Regions from separate parts of the Streptomyces avidinii genome, predicted to be linked through region 2. Evidence: riboswitches for the same ligand, from Rfam matches in the RefSeq annotation. Region 2 holds a riboswitch; the other holds the start of a gene.
The links. Region 2 has a riboswitch for glycine ahead of gcvT (glycine cleavage system aminomethyltransferase GcvT). Riboswitches for the same ligand answer to the same signal wherever they lie in the genome.
Positions count from the first base shown of each region.

Region 1: another riboswitch for glycine. It lies ahead of gcvP (aminomethyl-transferring glycine dehydrogenase); the one in region 2 lies ahead of gcvT (glycine cleavage system aminomethyltransferase GcvT).

Region 1 is NZ_CP108863.1:7,088,115-7,099,284, reverse strand. It holds gene OG373_RS32075 (PadR family transcriptional regulator) at 1-254, opposite strand, end outside; gene OG373_RS32070 (PhzF family phenazine biosynthesis protein) at 482-1,324, shown strand; gene OG373_RS32065 (hypothetical protein) at 1,359-2,039, opposite strand; gene OG373_RS32060 (CPBP family intramembrane glutamic endopeptidase) at 2,147-2,947, opposite strand; gene OG373_RS32055 (glutamate-cysteine ligase family protein) at 3,082-4,614, opposite strand; gene OG373_RS32050 (hypothetical protein) at 5,102-5,722, shown strand; gene OG373_RS32045 (DUF5999 family protein) at 5,984-6,172, shown strand; gene gcvP (aminomethyl-transferring glycine dehydrogenase) at 6,277-9,162, opposite strand; glycine riboswitch at 9,359-9,457, opposite strand; gene OG373_RS32035 (PRC-barrel domain-containing protein) at 9,570-9,935, shown strand; gene OG373_RS32030 (DNA polymerase IV) at 10,097-11,170, opposite strand, start outside.
Region 2 is NZ_CP108863.1:3,051,175-3,062,344, forward strand. It holds gene OG373_RS13135 (enhanced serine sensitivity protein SseB) at 1-720, opposite strand, end outside; gene OG373_RS13140 (AAA family ATPase) at 857-1,513, opposite strand; glycine riboswitch at 1,720-1,823, shown strand; gene gcvT (glycine cleavage system aminomethyltransferase GcvT) at 1,996-3,111, shown strand; gene gcvH (glycine cleavage system protein GcvH) at 3,213-3,593, shown strand; gene glyA (serine hydroxymethyltransferase) at 3,611-4,867, shown strand; gene OG373_RS13160 (L-serine ammonia-lyase) at 5,228-6,610, shown strand; gene OG373_RS13165 (hypothetical protein) at 6,747-7,253, shown strand; gene OG373_RS13170 (dihydrofolate reductase family protein) at 7,321-7,965, opposite strand; gene OG373_RS13175 (flavodoxin family protein) at 7,991-8,704, opposite strand; gene OG373_RS13180 (PadR family transcriptional regulator) at 8,806-9,354, shown strand; gene OG373_RS13185 (EF-hand domain-containing protein) at 9,436-9,648, opposite strand; gene OG373_RS13190 (YncE family protein) at 9,738-10,925, opposite strand; gene OG373_RS13195 (polysaccharide deacetylase family protein) at 10,922-11,170, opposite strand, start outside.

The DNA.
Region 1 (11,170 bases), 4.0 Mb from region 2:
ATCTCGTAGCCGTGCATCGGCCGGTCGGCGAGCAGCGCCAGGATCGAGGCGCGCACATCGCCGCGCCGGGCCCGGCCGCGCGGTCCGCCGCGTCCGCCGCGGCCACCGAAGGGGCCTCCGCCGAAGGGCGGCCCGAACGGGCCGAAGGCGGCGCGCCGCCCCTTGAAACCCTCCCGACGATCGGGCCCGCAGTGGTCGTGGCCCCGTCCGTGGTCATGTCCGTGGTCGTGTCCGTGCTGTCCGTGTGAACGCATGACTGCGCTCCTTTCGTCACGTTGTGGTTGCTTCATCGGTTGTCCGATGACTCCACTATCGGCGACTGCTCGCGACCTGTCAACGATATATCGGAACGCATCGCCGACAGTCGAATGATCCGAGCTCGACCCGTCCCCGGCCCGACCGGCGGCACACCGAACCGACCGGGCCAGTCATCCCGGATTGGCCTTTGTCGATGATCAAGAAACCGCCCTACGGTCGTGCCATGCGCATCCGAATCGTCGACGCCTTCACCGACCGCCCGTTCCACGGGAACCCCGCGGCAGTCCTGCTCCTCGACGCCGCGTTCCCCCCGGACGCCTGGCTCCAGCAGGTCGCCTGCGAGATGAACCTCTCCGAGACCGCCTTCGCCCATCCCCTGCCGCCCGGCGGGGACGCCGACTGGGCGCTGCGCTGGTTCACCCCGGCCGCCGAGGTCGACATGTGCGGACACGCCACCCTGGCCACCGCCCACGTACTGGCCACCGGCGGACTCGCCACCGGACTCATCCGCTTCTCCGCGCGCTGCGGCATCCTCACCGCCGAGGCGGCCGAGGACGGCACGATCACGATGGACTTCCCGACGTCCTCACTGAACCCGGTGCCGGCACCGGCCGCCGTGGACCACGCCCTCGGTGGGCCGCCGATCCTCTCCGTGCACGACACCGCCGACCACATCGGCGACCTCGTCGTCGAGCTCGCCGACGAGAAGACCGTCCGCGAGCTGGAGCCGGACCACGCCGCCCTGCGCGCCTTCGCCCGGCGCGGGGTGATCGTCACCGCACCGGCCGAGGATCCCTCGCTCGGGTACGACTTCGTCTCCCGCGGCTTCTTCCCGGCCTTCGGGATCGACGAGGACCCGGTCACCGGGAGCGCCCACACCGCGCTCGCCCCGTTCTGGGCGCAGCGCCTGGGACGCACCGAGCTGACCGGCCTCCAGGGCGGCGCGCGGCGCGGTCTCGTACGGGTGACCCTGGCGGGCGACCGGACCCTGCTGACGGGCCGGGCCGTCACCGTCGTCGACGGTGAGCTCCTCGCACCGGCGCCCACGGCCGCCCCCGGACAGTGAGCACGGACGGACGGGCCGACGAGGTCGCGCCCGGTCAGCCCGTATCCGGGCCCTCGCGTTCCTCCTCGTCGTGCCGCCGCTGCCGCTCCGTGGCCGCCCACGCGGCCGAGTCGATCCGCGAGGGGCGACCCGCCTCGGGTTCGGACACGTCCAGGTAGACCGCCCACGCCCACAGGCCGACCGCCAGCACGAGGAAACTGAACGTCACGCCGAGCAGGGCCTCGACGTCATCGGGCTGGGCCGTCTCGTCCTCCGCCCCGAAGAATTCCGGAGGACCGCCGACGAGGATGCTCACCCACCACGCGAAGGCCGCGTTGAAGGCGAGGAAGGAGATCCAGTACAGAACGCGTACGGCCTTGGCCGGGCGACCGCGGAGCGTGCGCAGCAGGAGCAGGCGCCGCAGCGTCCCCGGCCGCCCCTCGCCCCGCGCGGCCGCCTCCGCCTCGTAGCTGCGTACCGACGCGTAGCACTCGTCCAGCCAGCGTCCCGGCTCCGGGTCGGGGGTGACGTCGGTCGGTGCCAGCTTCTTGGCCTCGATCCAGCCGGTGATGAACTGGACCTCCATCTGGGCCTTCTCCAGGCGCCGACGGAAGTGGTGGTCGGCGCTCCGCTTCTCGCGGCGGTCCTTGACGATGAGGGTGGCCCCGCCCACCAGGCCGGAGACCACGGGCACGAGCAGCGGCGCGAAGGACACCAGCGACTCCGCACCAGCCACCCTGAACGCCTCCTCGCCCGATTCCGACGAAGCCTTCCCTCCAGCGTCGCACCACCCGTGGCGGCCGCCACCGCTCCGCGCGGCCGATCGGGTGACCCCGCGCCGGATCACGGCGTGGGCAGCCAGCCCACCTTGCCCGCGAGCAGGGCGTACCCGCCGAAGGCCACGAGGTCGAGCAGCGCATGCGCGGCGACGAGCGGTCCCACCCGGCCCCAGCGCCGGTAGGCGAGGACGAAGACGACGCCCATCACCATGTTGCCGATGAAGCCGCCGATCCCCTGGTAGAGGTGATAGGAGCCGCGCAGCACCGAGCTGGCCAGCAGGGCGGACGTCGGCGACCAGCCCAGCCGGCCGAGCCGGCGCAGCAGGTAGGCCAGCACGATGACCTCCTCCACCACGGCGTTCTGCAGCGCGGAGAGGATCAGTACGGGGAACTTCCACCACACGTCGGGCAGCGCCTCGGGCACCACCGTGAGGTTGAATCCGGCAGCGCGTGCCCCCAGGTAGAAGGCCAGCCCGGCGCTGCCGATCCCGGCCGCGACGAGAGCGCCCCGGCCCAGGTCCCACCAGGGCCGGGTGCGGTCGAAGCCCAGCACCCGCAGGCCGGGGGCGCCCTCACGGGTCAGCAGGTGCGCCACCAGGAGTACGGGCACCAGGGCGCTCGCGATGCCGAACAGCTGCCAGGCCAGGTCCAGCCAGGGCCGGCCCGGCGCGTACGAGCCGTTGAGCGTGGCCGCCTGGTCCTTGAGGCCGCCCGGCTTGGTGAGCGAGCCGAGGAAGCTGATCAGCGCCGAGACCCCGCTCGCCCCCAGCGACAGCGCGAGGACGAGCAGTGTCTCGGTGCGCAGGAGCCCCCGCCGCCCGTCCTCGCTCAGCCCCACGAACACCGGCTCCGGCTCCGCCCGCACGCCCGACTCCGTCCTGCCATCCCATTGCGACCACCCCCATACTGCCCCCTCGGGGGACCGGGGGGATCACTGCGGGGGCGTCACCGGGACGACCGGTCGTCGCCGGGCACGCGGCGGACGGGTTCCGGAGCGGATCAGCGCACGACCGGCACCGAGGCGGCCACCTCCTCCGTCGGCCCGACCGGCCAGGTGTGCACGGGATCGCCCTTGTGCATCAGCTCGGTGTACCTGCGGGTCGTCGCGGCCAGTGCCTCGTCCCGCTCCAGCCCGCCCGCGAGCGCCCGGTGGTAGGTGTCCACCTGCCAGGTCGCCCCGTTCACCCGGCGCCGGCAGCGCTCCTCGATGATGCCGAGGTAGTGGTCCCGGTCCGCGGGCTCGATGCCCCAGGCATCCAGCCCGGCCGCCGCCATCGGCAGCAGCTCGTCCAGGACCAGCCGCACGGCGGGCACACTGGCCAGCCCCCCGGCCCGGCCCCGGCGCGGCCACCGCAGCCGCGCGTCGATCCCGTACCGGCAGGCGGCGTCGAAGTTCGCCTCCGCCTCGGCGAAGGGCAGCCGGGTCCACACCGGGCGCGGTTCGTCCGCGAGGGTGCGTACCAGCCCGTAGTAGAAGGCGGCGTTGGCGACGACGTCGGCGACCGTCGGCCCGGCCGGCAGCACCCGGTTCTCCACCCGCAGGTGCGGCACCCCGTCAGCGACCCCGTAGACGGGCCGGTTCCACCGGTAGACGGTGCCGTTGTGCAGGACCAGCTCCTGCAGCCGCGGGACCCCGCCCTCGGCGAGCACCCGCAGCGGTTCCTCCTCGTCGCATATCGGCAACAGGGCGGGGAAGTAGCGGACGTTCTCGGCGAAGAGCTCGTACGCCGAGTCCACCCACCGCTCCCCGAACCAGGTGCGCGGCCGTACGCCCTGCGCCTGGAGCTCGGGCGGCCGGGTGTCGGTGGCCTGCGTGAACAGCGGCGGGCGCGACTCCCGCCACAGCTCACGCCCGAACAGGAAGGGCGAGTTGGCGCCGACGGCTATCTGTGCGGCGGCCACCACCTGCGCCGCGTTCCACACTGCCGGGAACCGGGCCGGGGTCACCTGCAGATGCAGTTGTACGGAGGTGCAGGCGGCCTCCGGAACGATCGACCCGGAGGTCCAGATGAGCCGTTCGACGCCGTCGATGTCGAGCGTGAAGTCCTCCCCGCGCATCATCAGGATCTGCTCGTTGAGCAGGGAGTAGCGGTCCACCGCCGAGAGGTTGGCGGTGACCAGGTCCGCGCGGGAGATCGTCGGCAGGATGCCGATCATCACCACTCCGGCGTCGATCTCCGCGGCCTGCCGGTGGGCATAGCCCAGTCCGGCGCTGAGTTCCTCGGCGAGCTGGTCGAATACCCGTCCGCCGAGCCGGTGCGGAAGGACGTTCACCTCCAGATTGAACATTCCCAGTTCGGTCTGAAAATCCGGGCTCGCAATCCGCTCCAGCACCTGGGCATTCACCATTCTCGGCAACCCGTCGGCACCCGCGAGATTCAGCTCGATCTCCAGTCCCATCATGTTCTTCGGGCGATCGAACCTCTTCTCCGCCAAGAGCCGCTCCAGTCCCTCCAGACACTCGTGGAGCTTCCTTCGATACCGCTGCCGATCGGACAGGTCGAATCCGCCTGCCACGACCTTCTCCCCCATCGAAGCGTCCCTCCTCGAGTGGGCCTGGCCCGTGACACCCAGGCGCGCGTTACGGTCGATGATGCCCCGGCAGCGTGATCCATAACGCGCGGGGGGCGTGCGTGGCGAGGAGCGCGCGCCGGTTTGGCCGAAGGGCGCTTCGGCACATTCACCTGGCAAGTCGCGTGATGCAAATTCCGCTCCGACTTTGCCTTGTTCGGATAACCGATGCTTTCCAGCCGAGCCCCCGTCCGGTAACCTCCGAGGTCAGCGCGACATGTTCGCGCGCATCCGGCATGAATGCCATGTCAGCGGGTCCGGTAGTCGCCTTGTCGGCAATAGGCGGGACAGCTAGCCGAAACACTGCGTGAACACATGTCGTATAAACTCCGCAAACGAGGCAGAGAGTTGGCGCGCGGCCATTGCCCCTCGGCCCCCCTCTGGCCCCAGAATGCGAGTCCGCACCTGCCCCCGTTCCACCGGTCTCCCAAGTGAGAGGCGACCCACCATGCCGCTGCATGTCCCTCCGGCTCCCGCGCCCGCCCTGCGCAGCGTCCTCGCGGCACTCGGTTCCCCCACCGCCGTCCACGAGGCGCACACCCCGGCCCTGCGCGCGATCCAGGGGCCGCTGACCGCCGAACTCCCCCTCCCGGTCCACGTCCTCGACCGGCTGGGCATGTCCAACCTCGCGGCCGGCGGCAGGCCGCCCCGCACGCGGCTCACCGGCTGGCGGTTCCTGATCCGCAGCGGGGACCGCTACGTCGCGGCGGCCGACACCCGGCTGACCGCCGACGGCTGGGTCTTCTCCCACTTCTTCGAGGGACCCTACGTCACCGCCACCGAACGCGCCCTGCGCCAGGCGGAGTCCCTCACCACCGGCTACCAGCCGCGCCTGCTGTCGGTCCCGGAGCTCTACATGCTGACCCTGTGGCTGCACGGGGCGGTGGGTGCCGACGCCGCCGCCGGGCTGCCGGCCGGCGAGGACCTGCTGGTGCCGCTCGCCCCGGCCCCGCCCGGCATCGCCCCGTACCGGCCGCACCCGGTCTCCGAGCTGCTGCCCGTACTGACCCGCCGGCTGACCCCGGCGCCGGCACCCACCCCTCCCACACTGGCCGCACCCGCCGCCTGACCCGAATCACCCATCCGGCCTAGTCCACCCGGGTCACTTGCGAACCATCCGAAATGACAGGGGAGTTGGCCTGAACCGCCCGCACGAGTGATGCGTCATCAATCTGTGAGGACAGCTGCCGGGAAATCCCTGCGAAGCGGCTGTCATGGGGGAACACTGATGACACGCTCCCCGCGGGTGCGGGGATGACCCAGGGGGACGGCCATGAACCACGCTTCGAGCCGTAGCACACAGACCACGACGCAGCGAAAGAACGCATCCATGTGCCAGCACCAGCCAGCCTGCCCGTCAGCCGAATCCGCCGACCGGGAGGCCGCGCGCCCGGTGGCCAACCACCCGGAGCAGGGCTGGAGCCTGCTGTGCAATGGCGTCCTGCTCTTCGAGGACACCGGTGAACTTCTGCCGGACGGCCAGATCATCGCCCCGCACCGACCGCTCGCGGCGGCGTAGGCGATCAGGCGGCCGGTGCGGCCGACCGACGCGGCAACGACGAAGGGGCCGGTCCGGGAGAGACTCCCGGACCGGCCCCTTGTTCATGTCAGGCGTCCTTCATGTCAGGCGTCGTACTCGTCCAGCGGCGGGCAGGAGCACACCAGGTTCCGGTCGCCGAACGCACCGTCGATGCGGCGCACCGGCGGCCAGTACTTCTCGGCGGCCGTGACCCCGCCCGGGAAGACGGCCTCGTCCCGGGTGTAGGCGTGGTTCCACTCGCCGCCCAGCGCCGCCGCGGTGTGCGGGGCGTTGGCGAGCGGGTTGTCGTCCGCCGGCCACTCACCGCCCGCGACCCGCTCGATCTCGCCGCGAATGGCGATCATCGCATCGCAGAAGCGGTCGATCTCGGCGAGGTCCTCGGACTCCGTCGGCTCGATCATCAGCGTGCCGGCGACCGGGAAGGACATGGTCGGCGCGTGGAAGCCGTAGTCGATCAGACGCTTGGCGATGTCGTCCACGCTCACGCCCGTGGCCTTCGACAGCGGGCGCAGGTCGATGATGCACTCGTGCGCGACCAGGTTGCCCGGGCCGGTGTAGAGCACCGGGTAGTGCGGCTCCAGGCGCTTGGCGATGTAGTTGGCGCCGAGCACCGCCACCTGGGTGGCGCGCTTGAGGCCCTCGCCGCCCATGAGGCGCACGTACGACCACGAGATCGGCAGGATGCCCGCCGAACCCCACGGAGCGGCCGAGATCGGACCGACGCCCGTCTCCGGGCCCGCGGTCGGCTGGAGCGGGTGGTTCGGCAGGTACGGGGCCAGGTGGGCCCGGACACCGACCGGGCCCACGCCCGGACCGCCGCCGCCGTGCGGGATGCAGAAGGTCTTGTGCAGGTTCAGGTGCGAGACGTCGCCGCCGAAGTGACCCGGCTTGGCGAGGCCCACCAGGGCGTTGAGGTTGGCGCCGTCGACGTAGACCTGGCCGCCGGCCTCGTGCACCTGGGCGCAGATGTCGGCGACGTGCTCCTCGAACACACCGTGCGTGGAGGGGTACGTGATCATCAGCACGGCGAGCTCGTCACGGTGCTGCTCGATCTTGGCGCGCAGGTCGGCCGCGTCCACCTCGCCGTCGTCGGCGGTCTTGACGACGACGACCTTCATGCCGGCCATCACGGCGCTGGCGGCGTTGGTGCCGTGCGCGGAGGACGGGATCAGGCAGACGGTGCGCTGCTCGTCGCCGTTGGCCCGGTGGTAGGCGCGCACGGCCAGCAGGCCGGCGAGCTCACCCTGGGAGCCGGCGTTCGGCTGGATGGAGACCTTGTCGTAGCCGGTCACCTCGCAGAGACGTTCCTCCAGCTCGTTGATGAGCGTGAGGTAGCCCTCGGCCTGCTCCACCGGGGCGAAGGGGTGCAGCTGACCGAATTCGGGCCAGGTCACCGGCTCCATCTCGGTGGTCGCGTTGAGCTTCATGGTGCAGGAGCCGAGCGGGATCATGCCGCGGTCCAGCGCGTAGTCCTTGTCCGAGAGCTTGCGCAGGTAGCGCAGCATCGCGGTCTCGGAGCGGTGCTGGTGGAAGACCGGGTGCGTCAGGTACGCGTCCGAGCGCAGCAGGCCCTCGGGCAGCGTGTCCGCCGTGGTCGCGTCGAGCGCCTCGATGTCGGCGGTGACACCGAAGGCGGCCCAGACGGCCTCGATGTCGGCGCGCAGGGTGGTCTCGTCACAGGCGACGGAGACGAGGTCGGCGTCCACCTGGAACAGGTTGACCCCGCCCTCGCGGGCGGCGGCGGCGACCTGGGCCGCACGGCCCGGGACGCGGGCGGTGATCGTGTCGAAGTACGAGCCGTGCACGATCTCGACCCCGCCGGCCGTCAGACCCGCGGCGAGCAGGGCGGCGTAGCGGTGGGTGCGGTTCGCGATCGTGCGCAGGCCGTCCGGGCCGTGGTAGACGGCGTACATGCCGGCCATGACGGCGAGCAGCACCTGCGCGGTACAGATGTTGCTGGTGGCCTTCTCACGGCGGATGTGCTGCTCACGGGTCTGCAGCGCCAGGCGGTACGCCTTGTTGCCGTCCGCGTCCACGGAGACGCCGACGAGGCGGCCGGGCAGCGAGCGGGCGTGCTTGTCCTGGACGGCCATGTAGCCGGCGTGCGGTCCGCCGAAGCCCATCGGGACGCCGAAGCGCTGGGTGGTGCCGACGGCGATGTCCGCGCCCAGGGCGCCCGGGGAGGTCAGCAGGGTCAGCGCGAGCAGGTCCGCGGACACGGCGACGATCGCGCCGAGGGCGTGCGCCTGGTCGATGACCGGCTTGATGTCCCGTACGGCACCGGAGGCGCCCGGGTACTGGACCAGCACGCCGTAGACGCCGCGCTCGGCGATCTCGGCCGGGAGGCCCTCGGACAGGTCGGCGACGACGACCTCGATGCCGATCGGCTCGGCGCGGGTCTCGATGACGGCGATGGTCTGCGGCAGGGCGTCGGCGTCGACCAGGAAGACGTTGCCCTTGGCCTTGCCCACGCGGCGGGCCAGCGTCATGGCCTCGGCGGCCGCGGTGCCCTCGTCGAGCAGCGAGGCGCCCGAGGTCGGCAGCCCGGTCAGGTCGGCGACGACCGTCTGGAAGTTCAGGAGGGCCTCGAGGCGGCCCTGGGAGATCTCCGGCTGGTACGGCGTGTACGCCGTGTACCAGGCCGGGTTCTCCATGACGTTGCGGAGGATCACCGGCGGCGTGAAGGTCCCGTAGTAGCCGAGACCGATCATCGGGGAGAGGACCTGGTTGCGGTCGGCGAGCGAGCGCAGCTCGGCCAGCACCTCGGCCTCGGTACGCGCCTCGGGCAGGTCGAGCGCCTCGGCGGTCTTGATCACATCCGGTACCGCGGCAGCGGTCAGTTCGTCCAGGGAGCCGTAGCCCACCTGGGCGAGCATCTTCGCCTGCGCCTCGGCATCCGGGCCGATGTGGCGCTGTTCGAAGGGGATGCCTCGCTCCAGCTGGGAGAGCGGAATGCGGTTGGCGGTCATGTACGGAGGCCTCCTGGTCGTATGACCTGCGAGGGGCACCACGGCGCTGGCACCCGGACGGCCTCCCCCTCTGTCATCTGCACCTGAGAGTTTCACCGGAGTCACGGGGGTCGCCCGATACGTCCGGCTTTCACCGTCGGTGAGGAGTGGGACCGGCACTGCGTACCCGGTACCCGCTCCTGCTTTCCAGAGTGGCCTCGTCCGTGCGGTACGTATGCCTGAGAGATTCCGGGGAGGATTTGCTCCTTCGGCGCCTCCGTCTCGTTCACTCGGAGGACTCTCCCGCACAGGGTCGACAGCCACTCACCAGCGTACCAGCGAGGTTCTGGCCCCTCCCCGAGTGGCCTCCGCTGCGGATATGCACTTCTGTAGTCATTACGGACCAGTTGCGACCTTTTGGAGGGACCGTGCAGACCGACATCGATCCGCGCAGCCTGATCGGCCGCAAGGCGTTCGACCGCAATGGCACCAAGATCGGCACGATCGACGAGGTCTACCTCGACGATGCCACAGGTGTGCCGGAATGGGCCGCGGTCCGGACCGGGCTCTTCAGCCGGGACGCCTTCGTCCCGCTGGAGCCGAGCGAGCTGGTGGGCGACACCCTCCGGGTGCCCTTCGAACGTGCCCTCATCAGGGACGCCCCGGACTTCGGCGTCGGGCGCCACCTCTCCCCCGAACAGGAGCTGCAGCTCTACCACCACTACGGCCTGGACACGACCCTCCCGTCCGACTTCCACCGCGACTTCGGCCACCTGGCGGGCGACGAGACCTAGGCCGTCTCTTTCGGATCTTGTCGGCCGAGCCCGCGGCGTCCGGTGCCGTGCATCGCAAGGCGGAGGGTCGTCCTTGTACTGGACGTACCGGGGCGGGCCCGACAACGCGGCGAGGTGCGGTGCCGGGCGTCGCGGGCCCGGCAAGATCCGAAAGAGACGGCCTAGGCCGTCTCCCCCACCAGCGGGAGCGGATCGGACGGCTCCAGTTCGGGGTCGTCCACCCGGAAGGTCCGCACCCGGCCGGGCTCCGATCCGGGCTGCTCGAACCGTACGGTCACCCGCCCGACCCCGCTGCCCTGCACCCATCCGGGCCCGTACACGGCATGCCGTACGTCGCTCCCGGCCGCCCAGCGCCGCTCGGGGGACGGCTCCGGCTCCCCGGGCGTCTCCGCGGCCTCCCGGGCCCCGGTGGCGCCCCCGGCCTCCGCCTCGGCGCCACCGGCCTCCGCGGCCGCCCCCTCCGCCCCCTCCGCCCCCTCCACCCGCTCCGCCCCGTCCGGCTCAGCGGCGAGCGACTGCGCGAACAGATCCTCCTGGGTGTAGTCCGCCAGCCCGGTCACCCCCACCCCCAGCAGTCGCACGCCGCCCGTGGTGTCCACGCCCTCCAGCAGCCGCGCCGCGGCCTCCCGCACCACCGCCGGGTCGTCCGTGGGCCCCCGCAGCGTCTCGGACCGCGTCAGCGTGGAGAAGTCGTACCGCCGCACCTTGAGCACGATCGTGCGCCCCGAGTGCCCCGAGCCCCGCAGCCGCTGCACGCACCGGTCGGCGAGCCGCTGCACCTCGCCGCGGATCCGGACCCGGTCGTGCAGGTCCACGTCGAAGGTGTCCTCGACCGACACCGACTTCGCGTCCCGCTCCGCGACGACCGGCCGGTCGTCCAGCCCCAGCGCCATCCGGTGCAGCCCGGCCCCGGCGGAGCGGCCGACCATCCGGACCAGCTCGTCCTCCCCCGCCTCCGCCAGCTCCCCCACGGTGGTGATCCCGGCCCGGCGCAGGTGCTCGCCCGTGGCCGGCCCCACGCCGGGCAGGGTACGTACCGACATCGGCGCGAGCAGCTCGCGCTCCGTCCCCGGCTCGATCAGCAGCAGTCCGGCCGGCTTGGCCTCCTCGGAGGCCACCTTGGCCAGCATCTTCGACCCGGCCAGCCCCACCGACCCGCTGAGCCCCGTGGCGGCCCGGATGTCGGCCCGCAGCCGCTCCCCCGTCTCCCGGGCGGTCCGCGAGTCGAAGGCGAC
Region 2 (11,170 bases):
GGGGCGTACGCGCTCACGAATCCAGTCCGTGACCGGGTCCTGGACCGCATCCAGCAGGATCAACTGCACGGGCCACTGCGGCGGGACGCGCGTCAGGGCCCGTCCGAGGGCCTCCATCGGCGCGCCCTGCATCTCCGGTTCCCATCCCACCAGGCGGACACCGATGAACAGCTGGGGCGCCCCGCCCTCGACGCTGGCGAGGCAGCGGTGCGCCGCGGCGACCACCCCGGTGGCACGGAACTCCTCGGTGGCGGCGGCCAGGAAGTCCACCGGATCGTCCTGCCAGTCGGGCTCGTAGAGCCGGACGCGGCCGCCGGTGGCGGGGCCGTCGAGCAGGGTCCGTCCGGTACGGCAGAGCTCGGCGACGGCGGGCGGCGGGAGCGGTACGCCGACGGCGCCCTCGGGGTTGAGGGCGATGCCGAGCTGCGGGGGCAGGCCGCGGGCGAACTCGACGGCGGGCGCCACCGCGAAGTCCATGCCGGGGCCGACGCAGGCGAGGAACTGGGCCTCGGAGCTGTAGACGGGCACGTACGCCGCCCCGCCGATGTCCATGGTGGGCAGGTCGAGCCCGCCCGTCGCCTGTGTGGCGCCGCCCGGCAGGGGCACCCACACCTGGCTGCGCCCGAGGACCTCGAGGATCCGCCCGCCGGCGTCCGGCTGCCCGAGCGCCGCCCCGAGCACCTGCTCCAGCTCATTCCCCGGCCAGCCGCTGCCCTGCATGTCCCGTGCCTCCGTGATCCCGCCGCGTGTCGCCCCGCAGGGTACCGGCCCGGCGTGCCGCACCGCTGCCGGGGGCCGCCCCCGGACCCCGTGCCTCGAACGCCGTCGGGGCCCGATCGTCCGGCCCGCCGGCGGCTCAGCCGTGGAAGTGGATCCCGGTCACGGCTGCGGCCGAGCGTCGGTCCAGCAGGGTCGCCGAGGCGCAGCCCGCGGGCGGGCGCCCCGCTTCGGCCTCGCGGAGCAGGCGGGCCACCGCACCGCGGTGGCGGGCGAAGGCGTACACGGACACCCGGCGGCCGCGCGCGGCCTGCCCGGAGAGGGCCTCCTCGGGGCTGCTGTCCAGCAGGAGCAGGTGCAGCGACCGGCCCCGGCGGCGGGCGGCGGCCGCGAGCAGCCCCCGTACCCAGCTCTGCGTACCGCAGTCGTGGACGACCACGGAGGCCCCTGAGCGCAGGATCCGCCACAGCCCCCAGTAGTGCGCGGCGCGCACCAGCGGCCGGTACACCGCGTACGGGAGGGCGGCGGGCATGCTCCGCTCCCAGCGTTCGCGGGTGTCCTGGGAGTCGACGGCCCCGCCCTCGGCGGCCGCCCGCTTGATCAGGGTGCTCTTGCCGCCGCCGGGCAGGCCGGACACCACGACGATGTCCCCGGCCGCGAAGCCGAGCGGCTGGGGGGTGCGCACGGCGGGGCCGCGCAGGTCGCGCACGAGGCCGAGGCCGGCGTCGGCCGCCTTCCTGCGGCCCTGCGCGCCCCGCTGCGCCGGCACCGCCTCCACGGTTCCCGTCGTCGTCACCACTCCGAATCTCCGCACAGTGTTCGCCTCCCCCGAATCGGGTCGCCAGGACCCTTGCCCACTGAGTGTAAAGAGACGGTAATCCGGCGGCGCCGGTTCCGGTCGGACCCTTCGGAGGGCCGTACGAACTTTCGGCCCCCACCGCCCGATGCCGGGCATGGCGTGCAATGATGTGCGCCATCTGGACCAACTGCATACCGGCCGCTTGAATCCGCGCGGGAGAGTCCCGGCACGCCGCAAGGCCGTGCGCGGGCGCCGAAGGAGCAAGAACCTCCCTTGAATCTCTCAGGCCCCGTACCGCGTGGATGAGGCAGATCTGAAAAGCGAGCTGCTGCGCAGCTCCACCCAAGGTGCAAGTCGATGAGACCCGGCGATCTGCTGATCGGCGGAACTCTCGGCGAACCTCTCAGGTTCCGATGACAGATGGGGAGGAACGTCCTCGTCATGTCATGTCGATGCCCTGGGACCCGGGAGCCACACCCATGAGCACTGCCCCCCGCCTGACCGCCCTCGATGCGCTGCACCGCTCGCTCGGTGCGACCATGACCGACTTCGCGGGCTGGGACATGCCGCTGCGGTACGCCAGCGAGCGCGACGAGCACAACGCCGTCCGTACGAAGGCCGGTCTCTTCGACCTCTCCCACATGGGCGAGATCACACTGACCGGCCCGGAGGCCGTCAAGGCCCTGGACCACGCGCTGGTCGGCAACATCTCCACCGTCGGTGTCGGCCGCGCCCGCTACACGCACATCTGTCAGGAGGACGGCGGGATCGTCGACGACCTGATCGTCTACCGCCTCGGCGAGACCGAGTACATGGTCGTCGCCAACGCCTCCAACGCCCAGGTCGTCCTGGACGCCCTGACCGAGCGTGCCGCCGGCTTCGACACCGAGGTCCGCGACGACCGCGACGCGTACGCGCTGCTCGCGGTGCAGGGTCCGGAGTCCCCCGGCATCCTGGCCTCCCTGACCGACGCCGACCTGGACGGCCTCAAGTACTACGCCGGCCTGCCGGGCACCGTCGCGGGCGTGCCCGCGCTGATCGCGCGTACGGGCTACACGGGCGAGGACGGCTTCGAGCTGTTCGTCTCCCCCGAGCACGCCGTCGAGCTGTGGCAGGCGCTGACCAAGGCCGGCGAGGGCGTCGGCCTGGTCCCGGCCGGCCTGTCCTGCCGCGACACCCTGCGCCTGGAAGCGGGCATGCCGCTGTACGGGCACGAGCTGACCACCTCCCTCACCCCGTTCGACGCGGGCCTGGGCCGGGTCGTGAAGTTCGAGAAGGAGGGGGACTTCGTCGGCCGCGCCGCGCTGGAGGCCGCCGCCGAGCGTGCCGCCACCAACCCGCCGCGCAAGCTGGTCGGTCTGATCGCCGAGGGCCGCCGCGTTCCGCGCGCCGGGTTCCCGGTCGTCGCCGACGGTCAGGTCATCGGCGAGGTCACCTCCGGCGCCCCGTCCCCGACGCTGGGCAAGCCGATCGCGATGGCGTACGTGGACGCGGCGCACGCCGCGCCCGGTACCTCCGGCGTAGGCGTCGACATTCGCGGTACGCATGAGCCGTACGAGGTCGTGGCGCTGCCGTTCTACAAGCGGCAGAAGTAACCCCACGTACCACGTCCGCCGTACGGGAACCCGTACGGCGCCGTCTCAGTACCCAAGACCACAGTTCGTATCCACTCCCCCGCATCCAGGAGAATCAGGTCATGAGCAACCCCGAGAAGCTGCGTTACACCAAGGAGCACGAGTGGCTGTCGGACGCCGTGGACGGCGTCGCGACGGTCGGCATCACGGAGTTCGCGGCCAACGCGCTCGGTGACGTCGTCTACGCCCAGCTCCCCGAGGTCGGCGACACCGTGACCGAGGGCGAGACCTGCGGCGAGCTGGAGTCGACGAAGTCGGTCAGCGACCTGTACTCCCCGGTCACCGGTGAGATCGTCGAGGCCAACCAGGACGTCGTGGAGGACCCGGCGCTCGTGAACACCGCCCCGTTCGAGGGTGGCTGGCTCTTCAAGGTCCGCCTCTCGGAGGAGCCGAAGGACACGCTCTCCTTCGAGGAGTACGCCAAGCTCACCGCCGGTAACTGACACCCCAGGGGATCCTGATGTCTGTACTGAACACCCCGCTCCACGAGCTCGACCCGGACGTCGCCGCCGCTGTCGACGCCGAGCTCGTACGCCAGCAGTCCACCCTGGAAATGATCGCGTCGGAGAACTTCGCTCCGGTCGCCGTCATGGAGGCCCAGGGTTCGGTCCTGACCAACAAGTACGCCGAGGGCTACCCGGGCCGCCGTTACTACGGTGGCTGCGAGCACGTCGACGTGGTCGAGCAGATCGCGATCGACCGCATCAAGGCACTGTTCGGCGCCGAGGCCGCGAACGTCCAGCCGCACTCCGGTGCGCAGGCCAACGCCGCCGCGATGTTCGCGCTGCTGAAGCCGGGCGACACGATCATGGGCCTCAACCTGGCCCACGGCGGTCACCTGACCCACGGCATGAAGATCAACTTCTCCGGCAAGCTCTACAACGTGGTCCCGTACCACGTCGACGAGACCGGCGAGGTGGACATGGCCGAGGTCGAGCGCCTCGCCAAGGAGTCCAAGCCGCAGCTGATCGTCGCCGGCTGGTCCGCCTACCCGCGCCAGCTGGACTTCGCCGCCTTCCGCCGCATCGCGGACGAGGTCGGCGCGTACCTGATGGTCGACATGGCGCACTTCGCCGGCCTGGTCGCCGCGGGTCTGCACCCGAACCCGGTGCCGCACGCCCACGTCGTCACCACGACCACGCACAAGACCCTCGGCGGTCCGCGCGGCGGTGTCATCCTGTCGACGCAGGAGCTGGCCAAGAAGATCAACTCCGCGGTCTTCCCGGGTCAGCAGGGCGGCCCGCTGGAGCACGTGATCGCGGCCAAGGCGGTCTCCTTCAAGGTCGCGGCCTCGCCCGAGTTCAAGGAGCGCCAGGAGCGCACCCTGGAGGGTGCGAAGATCCTCGCCGCCCGCCTGGTCCAGGACGACGTCAAGGCCGTGGGCGTGGACGTCCTCACCGGTGGCACCGACGTGCACCTGGTCCTGGTCGACCTGCGCAACTCCGAGCTGGACGGTCAGCAGGCCGAGGACCGCCTCCACGAGGTCGGCATCACGGTCAACCGCAACGCCATCCCGAACGACCCGCGGCCGCCGATGGTCACCTCGGGTCTGCGGATCGGTACGCCGGCCCTGGCCACCCGCGGTTTCGACGCCGAGGCCTTCACCGAGGTCGCCGAGATCATCGCGCAGGCCCTGAAGCCCGCGTACGACAGCGAGGCCCTGAAGGCTCGCGTCTCCGCGCTCGCCGCGAAGTTCCCGCTGTACCCGACGCTCTAGCCGGGGGCCGGTCACCGGCCACGAAGGGGCCCGGCCTTGTTCCCGCACAGGCCGGGCCCCTTTCGTCTTCCTCCCCACGCAGCCGCACGCAGCCGCACGCCTCACGCGGCCGCACCTCCCCGTACCGCTCCGCCCGCCCCCTCTCCCCGCCCGACGGCCCCGGCGCCGTCCCCACCGGGGCGCGCGGGGCCCGGGACCGCGGACCGGCACCCGCCCGACCCGTCCGCGTAATACATCCCACCTCGTCCGGCAGCCGGCGCGTTCACCTCACCGCGTTAAGCTCGTCTGCCGGACAAAATCCGAATAATCCACCTCTCCTGCCCCCTCCCACCCCACGAGCAGACAAGGGAGTCCGCCACCGTGGCCATCTCCGTCTTCGATCTCTTCTCCATCGGTATCGGTCCCTCCTCCTCCCACACGGTCGGTCCGATGCGGGCCGCGCGCATGTTCGTGACGCGGCTGAAGAAGGACGGCGTGCTGGCCCAGACCGCCTCCGTCCGGGCCGAGCTCTTCGGGTCCCTCGGCGCGACCGGCCACGGGCACGGCACCCCCAAGGCGGTGCTCCTCGGCCTGGAGGGCCACTCCCCCCGCACGGTGAACGTCGAGACCGCCGACGACGAGGTCGAGCGCATCCGCAGGACCGGCCGGCTGCGGCTTATGGGCGCGGAGATAGGTGACGTCCACGAGATCGCCTTCGACGAGCCGAACCAGCTGATCCTGCACCGCCGGCGCTCCCTGCCGTACCACGCGAACGGCATGACGCTCTTCGCGTACGACACCGCGGGCACCCCGCTGCTGGAGAAGACCTACTACTCGGTCGGCGGCGGCTTCGTCGTGGACGAGGACGCGGTCGGCGAGGACCGGATCAAGCTCGACGACACGGTGCTGAAGTACCCCTTCCGCTCCGGCGACGAGATGCTGCGCCTCGCGAACGAGACCGGGCTGTCGATCTCCTCCCTGATGCTGGAGAACGAGAAGGCCTGGCGCACGGAGGAGGAGATCCGCGAGGGCCTCCTGGAGATCTGGCGCGTCATGCAGTCCTGCGTCTCGCGCGGCATGTCCCGCGAGGGCATCCTCCCCGGCGGCCTGCGGGTCAAGCGCCGGGCCGCCTCCACGGCGCGCCAGCTGCGCACCGAGGGCGACCCGATGCTGCACCGCAGCGAATGGGCGACGATCTACGCGATGGCGGTCAACGAGGAGAACGCGGCCGGCGGCCGGGTCGTGACCGCGCCGACCAACGGCGCCGCGGGCGTCCTGCCGGCCGTGCTGCACTACTACATGAACTTCGTGCCGGGCGCGGACGAGGACGGCGTGGTCCGCTTCCTCCTCGCCGCGGGCGCGATCGGCATGCTCTTCAAGGAGAACGCCTCGATCTCCGGCGCCGAGGTCGGCTGCCAGGGCGAGGTGGGCTCCGCCTGCTCGATGGCGGCCGGCGCCCTCGCCGAGGTGCTCGGCGGCACCCCGGAGCAGGTCGAGAACGCGGCCGAGATCGGCATGGAGCACAACCTGGGTCTGACCTGCGACCCGGTCGGCGGCCTCGTCCAGATCCCGTGCATCGAGCGCAACGGCATGGCGGCCGTCAAGGCCGTCACCGCGGCCCGGATGGCGATGCGCGGCGACGGCAGCCACAAGGTGTCCCTCGACAAGGTCATCAAGACCATGAAGGAGACCGGCGCCGACATGAAGGTCAAGTACAAGGAGACCGCCCGCGGCGGCCTCGCGGTCAACGTCATCGAGTGCTGACGCACACCGCGTGACACGGGGAAGGGCCCGGCGCTCGCGCCGGGCCCTTCCCCGTCCGGAACCGGAACCGCGGGGCCCCCAGTGGCGTCCCAGGCTGTGCCACCAGTCCCCGTCTCTCGAGAATCGAGGGGACGTCATGATCCACTCCCGTCTCCGGCAGTCCATGGCCCTGGCAACCGGCGCGCTGCTCGCCGCCTGCCTCTCCTTCGCCGCCCCTGCCTCGGCCTCCTCCATCACCGCCACCGAGGCACAGGCCCAGACCCCGCTCGTCGTCAATGCCCGCTGGGCCGGGCACCCCTCGTACGACCGGATCGTCATCGACCTTCAGGGGTACGTCCCCACGGTGACCGTCACCCCTGTCAACCAGCTGATCTACGACGGTTCCGGGAAGCCCGTGCCGCTGCCCGGGAAGTACTTCCTGGAGATCCGCCTCAACCCGGCCGCCGCGCACAACGACGCGGGCGGGAACGTCTACCAGGGCCCCAAGCTCCAGCAGATCAACCTCAGCAAGCTCAAGGGCATCGCCCTGACCGGCGACTACGAGGGGTACGTGACCTTCGGCGCCGCCTTCGACACCCTGCCGTACTACCGCGCGTTCGCCCTGCACGCGCCGGAGCGGTACGTGGTGGACATCGCGCACTGAGCCGGTCCGCCGGCCGCCGGGCCCGGGGCGTCCCACGCCCCGGGCCTCGCCGTCGGCCCCCGTCCCCTCACCTCCGCCAGAACAAGTGGTGCTTCACACCGCTGGGGCTGGGCACGACGTCGAGGTGGAACCGGTCGAGCAGCTCCTCTGGGGACTCCCAGAGCCTGGCCCCGGATCCGAACTCCACCGGCGCGACCGCCACGTGCAGGGTGTCGACGAGGTCCGCGTCGAGGAACTCCCGGACGGTGGTGGCCCCGCCGCCGAGCCGGACGTCCTTGCCCTGCGCCGCGTCCCGCGCCGCGGCGAGGACCGTCGCCGGGTCTCCGGCGACGAAGTGGAACGTGGTGTCGGAGAGCGTGAACGAAGGACGCGGGTGGTGGGTCATCACGAACACGGGGGTGTGGAACGGGGGCTCCTCGCCCCACCAGCCGCGCCAGTCGTGATCGGCCCAGGGGCCGCGCTGGGGCCCGAACTTGTTGCGGCCCATGATCTCGGCGCCGATGTTGTGCGCGAAGTCCCGGGTGAAGTAGTCGTCGAGGCCGCGGCTTCCTCCGGGGTCGGTGCGGTTGGGCCAGCTCGCCGTCGCTCCGGCCCAGGCGAACAGCGCGCCGGGATCGGCGTCACCGAACGGCCGCTCCAGGCTCTGGTTCTCGCCGGCGCCGAATCCGTCGCGCGAGACACCGAAGTTCTGGACTCTCAGCAGTTGCTGCATGGCTGCGTGCCTCTCCGGGGCGGGCTCAGCGGTGCTCGGGGTTGGGGAAGTCGAAGCGGCAGCCCGCGTCCCACTGCGCGCGCTGGTTGCCGTGCGCCGGGATGCCGCCCGAGCGCTTGAGCAGGGCGGCCAGGTGCATGAGGTTCCAGGACATGAAGGCGGTGTTGCGGTTGGTGAAGTCGTTCTCGGGGCCGCCCGAACCGGGATCCAGGTACGAGGGTCCGGGCCCGGCCTCGCCGATCCAGCCCGCGTCGGCCTGCGGCGGGATCGTGTAGCCGAGGTGCTGGAGGCTGTAGAGGATGTTCATGGCGCAGTGCTTGACGCCGTCCTCGTTGCCGGTGATCAGCGCGCCCCCGACCCGCCCGTAGTAGGCGTACTGGCCCTGGTCGTTCAGCAGCGAGGAGCAGGCGTAGAGCCGCTCGATGACCTGCTTCATCACGGAGCTGTTGTCGCCGAGCCAGATGGGGCCGCACAGGACGAGGATGTCGGCGTCCATGACCTGGCTGTAGAGGACCGGCCACTGGTCGCTCTCCCAGCCGTGCTCGGTCATATCGGGCCAGACCCCGGTCGCGATGTCGTGGTCGACGGCGCGGACCAGGGAGGTCCGGGCGCCGGCGGCTTCCATGACCGCGCGGCTCTTGTCGATCAGGCCCTCGGTGTTGCTGGTCTCGGGCGAACGCTTGAGCGTGCAGTTCACGTAGAGGGCGGTCAGGTCCGAGTAGTCGTATGCGGCAGCCACTCCCCCAGCCTGGACAGGGCGGCCCGCCTCCGCCACCGGGGGACGGCCGTACGGAGGCGGCCCCGGCGTGGCCCGCACTGCGGCGAACCTAGGATGACCGCATGTCGCTCCCCCACGCCATCCTCACCGCCCTGCTCGAGAAGCCCTCGTCCGGGCTGGAGCTGACCCGGCGGTTCGACAAGTCGATCGGGTACTTCTGGTCGGCGACGCATCAGCAGATCTACCGTGAGCTGGGGCGGCTGGAGGAGGCCGGGCTGATCCGGGAGCTGCCCAGCGAGGTGCCCGTGCGGGGGCAGAAGAAGGAGTACGAGGTGCTGCCGGCCGGTGGCGCGGAGCTGGCCCGGTGGGTCGGTGAGAGCCAGGACCCCAAGCCGATGCGCGACCCGCTGCTGCTGCGGATCCGCGCCGCGGGTGTGGTGGGGCCGCAGGGGCTCGGCCCCGAGCTGCGGCGCCACCTGGAGCTGCACCGGCGCCAGCTCGCACAGTACGAGGCCATCGAGGAGAAGGACTTCCCGCCGGGGCGGGACGCCGTGGAGGACCGGCTGCGCCGGCTCGTGCTGCACGGCGGGATCGCCCTGGAGACGTTCTGGCTGCACTGGCTGGAGGAGGCCCTCACCGAGGTCGAGGACATGTCCGGCCCGCAGGCCTGACTCCGGTACGCGGGGCGCCGGGGCGGGACGCACGCTGCCGCCCCGCCCCGGCGGTCCGGGACGGGGCGGCAGCGGGAGGGACTACTTGTTCAGGGAGGCCCAGAACTCGTCGAAGCTCAGCAGGCCGTCGCCGTTCGCGTCCTTGGCGGCGATCACGGCGTCCGCGACGGGGGCGGTGACGAACGGGTCGCCCATGGCCGCCATGGCCGCCTTGAACTCGTCGGCCGTGACGAAGCCGTCACCGTTCACGTCGAACTTGCCGAACGTCGTCCGTGCGCTCTCGATGTCCGCCACTGGGTCCACTCCTTCTTGATGCCTTACTGACCGGCTCAGGGTAGCGGCCGCCCCGTTCCGCCCCCTCCTCGGGTCCCGTCCCGATTCCGTCAGCGGAAGATGCCGGTGTGGCCGAGCGAGTAGCGGCCGGGCTGCGGGTAGACGGCGAGACCGTGCGGTCCGCCGCCCACCGGGATCCGGGCGACCTGCTTGCCGGTCCGGGTGTCGACCGCGTAGACCTCGGAGTTGTAGCGGCCCGACAGCCACAGCACCTTGCCGTCGGCCGAGACCCCGCCCATGTCGGGGCTGCCGCCGTCCGGCAGCGTCCACTTCTTGGTGAGCCGGTTCTCCGGGAAGTTGAAGACGGAGATGGTGCCCTCGCCCCGGTTGGAAACGTACATCTCCTTGGAGTCACGGCTCACGTAGAGGCCGTGGCAGCCCTTGCCCGTGGGCAGCAGCTTGGGGGTCTCGAACTTGTCCCCGCTCAGCACCCACATCCCGTGCGCCATCATGTCCGCGACGTAGAAGGTCTTCCCGTCCGGGGAGACCTTGACGTCCTGCGGCATCGCGCCCTCGAACGGCAGCTTCTGCTGGCCGACCACCTCCATCCGCTCGGTGTCGACCTTGAGGAGTTCGCCGGAGAACTCGCAGCTCACGATGAAGTAGCGGCCGTCCGCGGAGAAGTCCGCGTGGTTGACGCCGTAGCAGGTCACGGGGACCGTCTTCACCCGGTCCATCGTGTGCGGGTCGCGGAAGACGAGCTCCTTGTCCATCGAGGCCATGACGATCGCGTACTTGCCGTTGGGCGTGAAGTACAGGTTGTACGGGTCGTGCACCTCGACCGGCTTTCCGGCCTCGCCGGTGGCCGGGTTGATCGGGGTGAGCGTGTGGCCCCGGTTGTTGTTGACCCACAGGGTCTTCAGGTCCCAGGAGGGGACCACGTGCTGGGGCTGGACCCCGACCGGGATGGTGTCGATGACCTGGTAGGTCGCCGGGTCGATGACGGACACCGTGTTGGAGTTGGTGTTCGGCACGTAGACGCGGGAGGGGAAGTCCTTGACCACGGGGGAGAGCTTGTCCGGCCGGTCCGCCGCGTAGACGTCGTTCGGATCGAGGAGCGGCGGCATGCCGGGCAGACCGGGCGGGGCGGCCGGCACGGCCTTGACCGGCTTGGCCGGGCCCTTGGTGCCGAGCGCCTCGGCAGGTCCCTTGTCGGCTGATCCGCAGCCGGCCAGGGCGGCGAGGACCAGCCCTGCCAGCAGCACGCCGGCAGTCCGGGGAAGGCGGGTGGTCGTCATGGGGTCAGCAGCTCCGTGGTGGTCACCGCGCGCAGTTTGCGGCGCGCGAGTTCTTCGAGGAGGGGAGGCATCGCGTCGACCGTGTCCGCGTAGCCGAAGTGCAGGCTCACCACCGATCCGGGCCGGATCGTCCCGATGACGGTGCGGATGACGGCCGCGGCACCGGGCGAGGTGAAGTCGAGGGAGTCCACGTCGTACGAGAGCACGTGCGGGTAGCCCGCCCGCTGGGCCAGCTTCCGGACGAG